2 regions of the Citrobacter werkmanii genome follow, and region 1 is predicted to be linked to the other one. Evidence: predicted binding sites of a transcription regulator. Region 1 holds the regulator's gene; the other holds the start of a gene.

The links. The regulator LexA, encoded in region 1, represses DNA repair genes until DNA is damaged. The targets are predictions, from matches to a motif close to TNCTGTATGTACATACAGNA.
Region 2: a site for LexA is predicted at 2,245-2,264, ahead of umuD (translesion error-prone DNA polymerase V autoproteolytic subunit). Genes of this name have one in related genera too.

Annotation. Positions count from the first base shown of each region.
Region 1 covers NZ_CP044101.1:539,300-543,719, forward strand. Annotated here, with positions in the region: gene plsB (glycerol-3-phosphate 1-O-acyltransferase PlsB) at 1-880, opposite strand, end outside; gene FOB24_RS03265 (diacylglycerol kinase) at 1,052-1,420, shown strand; gene lexA (transcriptional repressor LexA) at 1,531-2,139, shown strand; gene dinF (MATE family efflux transporter DinF) at 2,271-3,596, shown strand; gene FOB24_RS03280 (CsbD family protein) at 3,728-3,937, shown strand; gene zur (zinc uptake transcriptional repressor Zur) at 3,979-4,420, opposite strand, start outside.
Region 2 covers NZ_CP044100.1:78,391-82,810, forward strand. Annotated here, with positions in the region: gene FOB24_RS00425 (ParB family protein) at 1-388, shown strand, start outside; gene FOB24_RS00430 (Y-family DNA polymerase) at 534-1,805, opposite strand; gene umuD (translesion error-prone DNA polymerase V autoproteolytic subunit) at 1,805-2,227, opposite strand; gene FOB24_RS00440 (SOS response-associated peptidase family protein) at 2,407-3,078, opposite strand; gene FOB24_RS00445 (DNA methylase) at 3,430-4,107, shown strand; gene FOB24_RS00450 (hypothetical protein) at 4,107-4,328, shown strand; gene FOB24_RS00455 (DUF1380 family protein) at 4,339-4,420, shown strand, end outside.

The sequences.
Region 1 (4,420 bases):
CCAACTGGCGTACACGCTCTGCATTATGAACGTTAATCCCCTGATACAGACGGTTCCAGGTAAAGCCCAGAATACGGTCTGTCAGACGGATCATCTCGTAGGAGAAGTTGGCGGCAATCTCTTCCATCAGCGCTATCGCATTTTGCTGCGCTTTTTCGTGGGAGATTTTTTTACTGCGCGCTTCATCTTCTACCGCGCGCGCGATAGCTTTTGAGGCCAACAGCTTGTTAAACAGATCCTGACGGGCAGGGAGGCGCGGACCGACTGCGGCCAGGCGCTGGCGAGCAAAGTGCATACGCGCTACGCGCGCCAGCTTCTGGGCGATAATTTTATCTGTACCGTGTTCATCCGCCATGCGACGCAGGGAAACCGACGGGGAGAAGCGGACAAAGCTGTCGCGACCCAGCCAGGACACAGCAAAGAATTTTTGTACGCCGTTCAGCATACGCAGCGGCGGGTTGACCTCGCCTTTTTCACGTCCAGGCGCACGGCCAAACATTACCGAAACCGGCACCATCTGCACATCCAGGTCTGGATTGCTGCGATGCAAGTCGAGGTAGTTATGGAACAGCTTAATAGACTCTTCTTTTGGCGTGTAATAGGTGAAGACACGTGGGCCGCCGTGAATAAACACGTAGCGCGGCAGTAGAGTTCCGTCTATCTCCAGCGGTTCCAGGGGATCCGGGAGATCGTGCGCCAGACATTGGGCGCGCAGCGTCAGCAAGTCTGCTTTGGAGTTGTACGGTAGGACGTACATAATGGGGCGAGAAGTATCGAGCCCCAATTCCGGTGCGGGTTCCGCCGGAATAGACTTGCTTTTTACCAGTACGCTTAATGGTAAATTCAGTAATTTGTAGTAAATTCGTGGCCAGCCGGACATAAACGATGTAAAGCCTCTGGTTAATAATGCAAATGCGCTGCAAGGATATCAGAAAGTTTAGTGAATTTCTGGTGTATCCGGTCATACTTCGCGCTGCTTTGCCACACCCTGAAACAAACGGGGTAACGTTACAATGACATTGACGCTAATAATGTAAAAAGGTTCTTTTTGATGGCCAATAATACCACTGGATTCACCCGAATTATCAAAGCTGCAGGCTATTCCTGGAAAGGTTTTCGCGCCGCATGGATTAATGAGGCGGCATTTCGTCAGGAAAGCGTTGCCGTTCTGCTAGGCGTTGCCATCGCCTGCTGGCTGGACGTCGACGCCATTACGCGCGTGTTGCTGATTGGTTCCGTGATGCTGGTGATGATCGTTGAAATCCTCAATAGTGCGATTGAGGCGGTGGTTGATCGTATCGGTTCCGAGTACCACGAACTGTCTGGTCGTGCGAAAGACATGGGGTCGGCGGCGGTATTGCTGTCGATTTTTGTCGCCTTGATCACCTGGGGCATCCTGTTGTGGTCGCATTTGCGATAAAGATTCCACAACTTCATCATTCTCCTGTTTTTTTGCGCAGTTTGCGGTTCCAAAATCACCTTTAGCTGTATATACTCACAGCATAACTGTATATACACCCAGGGGGCGGAATGAAAGCGTTAACGGCCAGGCAGCAAGAGGTGTTTGATCTTATTAGAGATCACATTAGCCAGACAGGTATGCCACCGACGCGTGCGGAGATCGCGCAGCGTTTGGGGTTCCGTTCCCCAAACGCTGCTGAAGAACATCTGAAAGCGCTGGCGCGTAAAGGCGTGCTGGAAATTGTATCCGGCGCATCGCGTGGTATTCGTCTGTTGCAGGAAGAAGAAGAAGGTTTACCGCTTGTCGGTCGCGTTGCGGCAGGTGAGCCACTTCTGGCGCAGCAACACATCGAAGGCCATTATCAGGTCGATCCTTCACTGTTCAAACCGAACGCCGATTTTCTGCTGCGCGTCAGCGGTATGTCGATGAAAGACATCGGGATTATGGACGGTGATTTGCTGGCCGTGCATAAAACACAGGATGTGCGTAACGGTCAGGTTGTTGTCGCACGCATTGACGACGAAGTGACGGTGAAGCGCCTGAAAAAACAGGGCAACAAGGTTGAACTCCTGCCAGAAAACAGCGAATTCAAACCCATTGTGGTCGACCTGCGCGAGCAAAACTTCACTATTGAAGGGCTGGCGGTAGGCGTCATTCGTAACGGGGAATGGCTGTAATACTCTGTTGAGTCCCTGTAGGCCGGATAAGACGTTTGCGTCGCCATCCGGCAACTCGCCCGGTGGCGCTGCGCTTACCGGGCCAGGGCAACATCTTCCAGTACCTCTAACTTCTTTTCAGGCTCCATTTCATGCCTTTCTTTACCTCCTCCGACAAAGCACTCTGGCGTCTTGCCTTACCGATGATCTTCTCCAATATCACCGTTCCCTTGCTGGGATTGGTCGATACCGCGGTCATTGGTCATCTGGATAGTCCGGTCTATCTTGGCGGCGTTGCCGTTGGCGCCACCGCGACCAGTTTTCTCTTTATGCTGCTGCTTTTTTTACGTATGAGCACCACAGGTCTTACCGCCCAGGCATTTGGCGCGAAAGATCCGCAGGCACTGGCGCGTGCGCTGGTGCAACCGCTAATGCTGGCGCTGGGGGCGGGGCTGCTTATCGCACTGTTTCGTACGCCGATTATCGATCTGGCTCTGCATATTGTCGGGGGAAGTGAAGCGGTACTGGAGCAGGCCCGACGTTTCCTGGAAATCCGTTGGTTAAGCGCACCCGCGTCTCTGGCGAATCTGGTGCTGCTCGGCTGGCTGCTTGGCGTTCAGTATGCGCGGGCGCCGGTTATCCTGCTGATTGTCGGTAATGTTCTCAATATTGTGCTCGACTTATGGCTGGTGATGGGCCTGCATATGAACGTGCAGGGCGCGGCGCTGGCGACGGTCACCGCCGAATATGCCACCTTGCTGATCGGTCTGTTAATGGTACGCAAAGTCCTGCATATGCGCGGAATTTCGCTGGCAATGTTGAAACAGGCCTGGCGTGGCAATTTCCGCCGCTTACTGGCGCTTAACCGTGACATTATGCTGCGCTCGCTGTTGCTGCAGCTCTGTTTTGGTGCCATTACGGTGCTGGGCGCGCGCCTGGGGAGCGATATCATTGCGGTAAATGCCGTTCTGATGACCCTGCTGACCTTTACCGCCTACGCGCTGGACGGGTTTGCCTACGCCGTTGAAGCGCATTCTGGTCAGGCCTATGGCGCACGGGATGGCAGCCAGTTACTGGATGTCTGGCGCGCAGCCTGTCGACAGTCCGGTCTTGTGGCGATTCTGTTTTCGCTGGTTTATGCCCTGTTTGGCGAGCACATTATAGCGTTGCTAACCTCGCTCCCGCAGATTCAACTGCTGGCCGATCGCTATCTTATCTGGCAGGTGATTTTGCCGCTGGTTGGCGTCTGGTGTTATTTGCTGGACGGTATGTTTATTGGCGCAACACGGGCTGCAGAAATGCGCAACAGCATGGCCGTTGCCGCCGTGGGATTCGCATTAACGTTACTGGCTTTACCGCTGCTGGGTAACCACGGTTTGTGGCTGGCACTCACCGTGTTTCTCGCCCTGCGCGGGCTTTCACTGGCCTTTATCTGGAGGCGTCACTGGCGCAACGGGACGTGGTTTGTTGAAGCCTGACGGTTAAAAATTCTGAATAGTGAATCGAATGCCGAATCAGTGACTACACTTATTCTCACGTCCAGCAGAAAAGATAGCGGAGTTGGACGAGATACTCTGGCTATTCACAACCTAACGATGAGGATTTGATGATGAATAAAGACGAAGTCGGCGGCAACTGGAAACAGTTCAAAGGTAAAGTGAAAGAGCAATGGGGCAAACTGACCGACGATGATATGACGGTCATTGAAGGCAAACGTGACCAACTGGTCGGTAAAGTCCAGGAGCGTTACGGTTATGCAAAAGATCAGGCGGAGAAAGAAGTCACTGACTGGGAAACCCGCAATGATTACCGCTGGTAATTAGTCCCCTCCTGAGAGTACAAGGATGTACGCTCTCTGGCTTAGCGACCGACTTTCTTTTTCACCAGAATTGAGTGGTCATGCTGACATTCGCCTGGATGGCGACAGGCTTCAACCTCCACGCATGCCGGGCACAGCCCGTGAGCTTCAATCACGTTATGCCGCAGAGCAAAACCCATTTTTGCCGCCAGCATATGCATGATGTCTTCCACACCTTCCGCACACTCTTCTTTTACCACGCCACAGCGATCGCAAATAAACATCGCAGAACTGTGGGTCGGTTGATCGAACAGGTGACACAGCACGTAGCTGTTGGTCGATTCCACTTTATGTACAAAACCTTGTTCCAGCAGAAAATCGAGCGCACGATAAACGGTCGGTGGCTTGGCCTGCGGCTCGGTTTCCCGTAGCAGGTCGAGCAGGTCATAAGCGCTAATAGCGCCTTCCTGCAGGCTCATCAGGCGCAGCACTTCGAGGCGCTGT
Region 2 (4,420 bases), on a different replicon from region 1:
TGTAATAAATGATATTTCGCTGTCGGATTATCAATTTTTATTGAAACTGTCTGAAGAAGCAAACCACAAAAAAACGTCAGTGAAGGAGTTGATGGATAAAGTGCGGCAAAAGCTGATGGCTCTGCCTGATTATCCAGCAATTGATAAAAGCAAAATCTTGTCAGTCTTTCGGGCAGAGAGCAAAGCTCTTATGGAGCCGCCTGCAAAAACTGTTGAAACTGAGAAGTTGAAAGAGTTTGCTGATCGCAACCAGTTTGCAAGGAAGAAAACTGACTCGAAGAAGCGGCTTGTTGTTTATGAATTCTCACGTATATCTAATGAAGTGCAGTCAGAGATTGATGAAGCTATTAAGCGTATTCTTGAAAAACTGCCTTCATCGGGGGGATAAAAATTCAAAAAAAAGGATGCCAAATGGCATCTTTTTTTTACTTTTTTCACCATGCTTTTTTGATGCTTATTGCATTGATTATAAAGTTTTTTTTAAAATTCTTTCATAGTGAAATCACCACGAGTTATCTTGTGTTTTTGCTTCGTCATAGTTTGGCTATTGGCAAATCAGACCAGCGAGTCGTATAGGCTGGTGAAAGCATTTCTCGTTTCATTTGCCACTCAGGAGCAATGCCTCGTCCCGCAAACCAGACTTTCCCAAGTCCTGAATGGTTAATACCGTCCACGACTTTCATCAGCTGATTACTGTTGCTTCGGGGCTGAGTATCATCGAACAGATTCAGCTGTGAAACACCGGTAGGAGTGAAATCATTGAGCATGCAACCTGCTTTTGCATATCGATGGCCATTCACCCAGATCCGATCCAGCGCTTTCACCGCTGCGGCTATGATGTCCCGGGTATCCTGCGTGGGAGTCATCAGCTTTTCACTGGCCACATTCCCGTAATACGGTTCGTTTACAGCGAACGGTGACGTCTTCACAAAAACGGCAATATGCCTGCAGAACTGACGCTCGCCGCGCAGCTTTTCAGCTGCACGCTCAGCATACTGACAGACTGCCTGCCGCATGGCTTCATATGTCGTTACACGCTCCCCAAAGGAGCGGCTGCAGACAATCTGCTGTTTCGGCGGAGGCGCTTCTTCCAGCGAAATACAGCTTTCTCCGTTGAGTTCCCGGACGGTTCTCTCCAGCACAACGTTGAAATTTTTCCTGATAAATACAGGGTTCGCGCGCGCCAGCTGCAGTGCAGTTGTTATCCCCATTGTGCTCAGTTTCTTCGAGATCCTGCGGCCAACCCCCCAGATTTCGTCTACTGGCTGCAGTGACAACAGTTTCTCCGTCCGCTTTGGATTGCCTGAAGTCAGAGCAAGCACGCCTCCAAACTGCCGCCATTCCTTAGACGCCCATTGTGCGCTTTTAGCCAGCGTTTTGGTCGGCCCCATCCCGACGCCGATGGTCAACCCCGTTCCGCTTCGCACGTGCTCGCGCAGCTGGCGTCCGAAATCCTCAAAATCCATACAGCCATCTATACCCCTGATATCCAGAAACATCTCGTCGATGCTGTACTGCTCCACGCGCGGCGCCAGCTCCTCAAGGTGAGACATCACTCTGTTGGACATAGATGCATAGAGCTCGTAATTGCTCGAGAACGTGATGACCGGCTCCGGGAATTGTGCCGTCTTCAGCTGGAACCAGGGGACGCCCATTTTAATACCAAGCCGTTTCGCTTCGGCACTGCGCGCGATGACACAACCATCATTATTACTGAGCACCACAACAGGCCTGTTACGCAGGTCTGGACGAAACACCTTCTCACAGCTCGCGTAGAAGCTGTTGACGTCAGCCAGGGCGAACATTAGTTGCTACCCCGCGTCTTATGTATGAATGCCATCACCACGCCGAATATCTGCAGTTCTTCCGGATAGAGGGTGGGGTAGGCGGGATTCATCGGCAGCAGAGCAATCCGGGGTTTAAGCTGCAGGCGTTTAACGGTGAACTCGCCATCTGTCTCCGCGATGACAATATCCCCCTGCATAGGTTTTTCTGCTTTATCGACAACCATTAAATCGCCGGAGTGCAGGCCCATATCTTTCATCGAATCACCAATGGCCCGGACAAAGTAGGTCGCGCTGGGGCGACGGATACAGTAGGCGTTCAGATCCAGTTCGTCTTCGGTATAGTCCGCGGCCGGTGACGGAAAACCTGCCGGACAGCGCTCTGTGAAAAGTGGTGCGGTAGACAGTGCTGGCTCAGATGCGGGAGTGACAAAAAGGATCATGGTATACCTCTTAAAATAACTGTTTTTATATACAGTATTATTTAAGATGTTTCACGTCCTGCAAGGAGAATTTTACCTGCTCCTGCCAGGTTATTGTTCTGGCAGATAAAACAGGCTCAGGGTTATCCACAGAAACGGTGCATAACCCTGTGAGTGGATGCCAGGTATATCTCCGTCTGCTAAGCCAGCGGCTCAATAAGTTCCCGGCCCTGGCTCCGGGGATTGCCAACAGCCCGACTGACGGGGTGCCATGTGAAATCTTCGGCCGAAAGACTGCCCTCACAGGCAATGTCTTCCGCCTCTTTACCGGTTGTGTTTTCGCTGAGCCATTTACGTGCGGCAGCCGGTGAGTACACGAGCGGTCGCCGATCGTGAATGTCCAGCAGTCCCTCATCCGCAGCTGCTGTGACGATAAGGAAGCCTTCCTGGTCATTGCCGTTCTCAAAAGGTGGTTTCCCGATGGCTGCGAGCAGGAGTGGATTTCCGTCCTTACGGTAAATGAAAAACGGCTGTTTCACGCCGTTTTGCTGTTTCCATTCGAACCAGCCGTCGGCAAAAACAATGGCCCGTCCGTGCTCCCAGAGTGGCCTGAACATCCGGCTGCCGGTCGCAGTTTCACTTCTGGCGTTGATAAGAGCGGGCTTGTTCCACCACTCCGGGGCATACCCCCAGTGAACTGGATCAAGCTGCAGCTGCGAGCGGCGTTCGCTCAGCAGCAATACCCGTGTCCCGGGGGCAACGTTGTAGCGGCCGACGGGTTCCGGATCATACGGAATATCCCGTTCTGCTTCTTCTCCGAGAAAGGAAAGGTACTTCTCGCGGGAGTGATACTGCGTAAACCGACCGCACATTGTGTTTCTCCGCTGTGGAGCTCTAATCAGGGTTCACCTCAGTTCTGAACATAGGCTGTATTTCAGGTTCCTGCCATCGTGTGGCCGCCGTGCCGCTACTGTAGCCGGGCCGCTTCGAATGCAAGGGTTCGCTCTGCCGGTGTCCTCACCCGGTCGCAGTTAATTTCAAAGGCATTACCCGCTGTCTTCCCGTCGTTTTCCGTCTCAGGTTTCGCCGTCAAACCGTCCAGCCAGCGTCTGCTTTTTCACTGCGCTGCGGCTTGCGGCACCGCCCCTGCATTCTCCGCTTTTCGCCCGGCTGTCGTATCGGCACGGCGTAACTGGCGCCGCATTTGAGAAAGGAGAACTACCATGTCCCGATTTATCCAGGGTAATTGCGTCCATATCATGTCCGGATTTCCGGATAATGCTGTCGATTTCATTCTGACCGACCCGCCATATCTCGTCGGTTTTCGTGACCGTCAGGGGCGTACCATCGCCGGCGATAAAACCGATGAATGGCTGCAACCCGCCTGCCATGAGATGTATCGCGTGCTGAAAAAAGACGCGCTTCTGATTAGTTTTTACGGATGGAACCGCGTCGATCGCTTTATGGCCGCCTGGAAAAACGCGGGATTCAGCGTTGTCGGCCACCTGGTGTTTACCAAAACCTACACATCGAAGGCCGCATATGTGGGCTATCGCCACGAATGCGCCTACATCCTTGCAAAAGGCCGTCCACGTCTGCCACAAAACCCGCTGCCGGACGTGCTGGGCTGGAAATACAGCGGCAACCGGCACCACCCGACAGAAAAACCCGTAACCAGCCTGCAACCGCTGATCGAGTCCTTCACACATCCCGGCGCGATTGTGCTCGACCCTTTTGCCGGCAGTGGTTCTACCTGCGTGGCCGCGCTCCAGGCTGGCCGTCGCTACATCGGTATTGAACTGCTGGATCAGTATCACCGGGCCGGACAGCAACGTCTGGCCGCCGTCCGGCGCGCCATGCAGTACCCGGCCGCTAACGACGAGTTCCCGGAGGCCGCGTAATGAACTATGCAGGACACGAAAAACTCCGCGCAGAAGTGGCAGCAGTCGCCAACAACATGTGTGACCTGCGGGCGACGCTGAACGGGATGGAGCACCGCTATCGCTTTGACTCCGATGTGCTGGCCGAACGCCTGACCCGTCAGACCCTTTTTCGCATCAATGCCCTGTTTATGGCGGCGTACAACGAAATTCTTGAGCTGGATGCCTGCTTTAAGGACTAAGGAGAAAAACATGTACGGAACCTGTGAAACCCTGTGCCGGTTGTTAGGTGAGCTGTATCCCGCAGAAACCCCGCTGAACCTGATTATCTGGT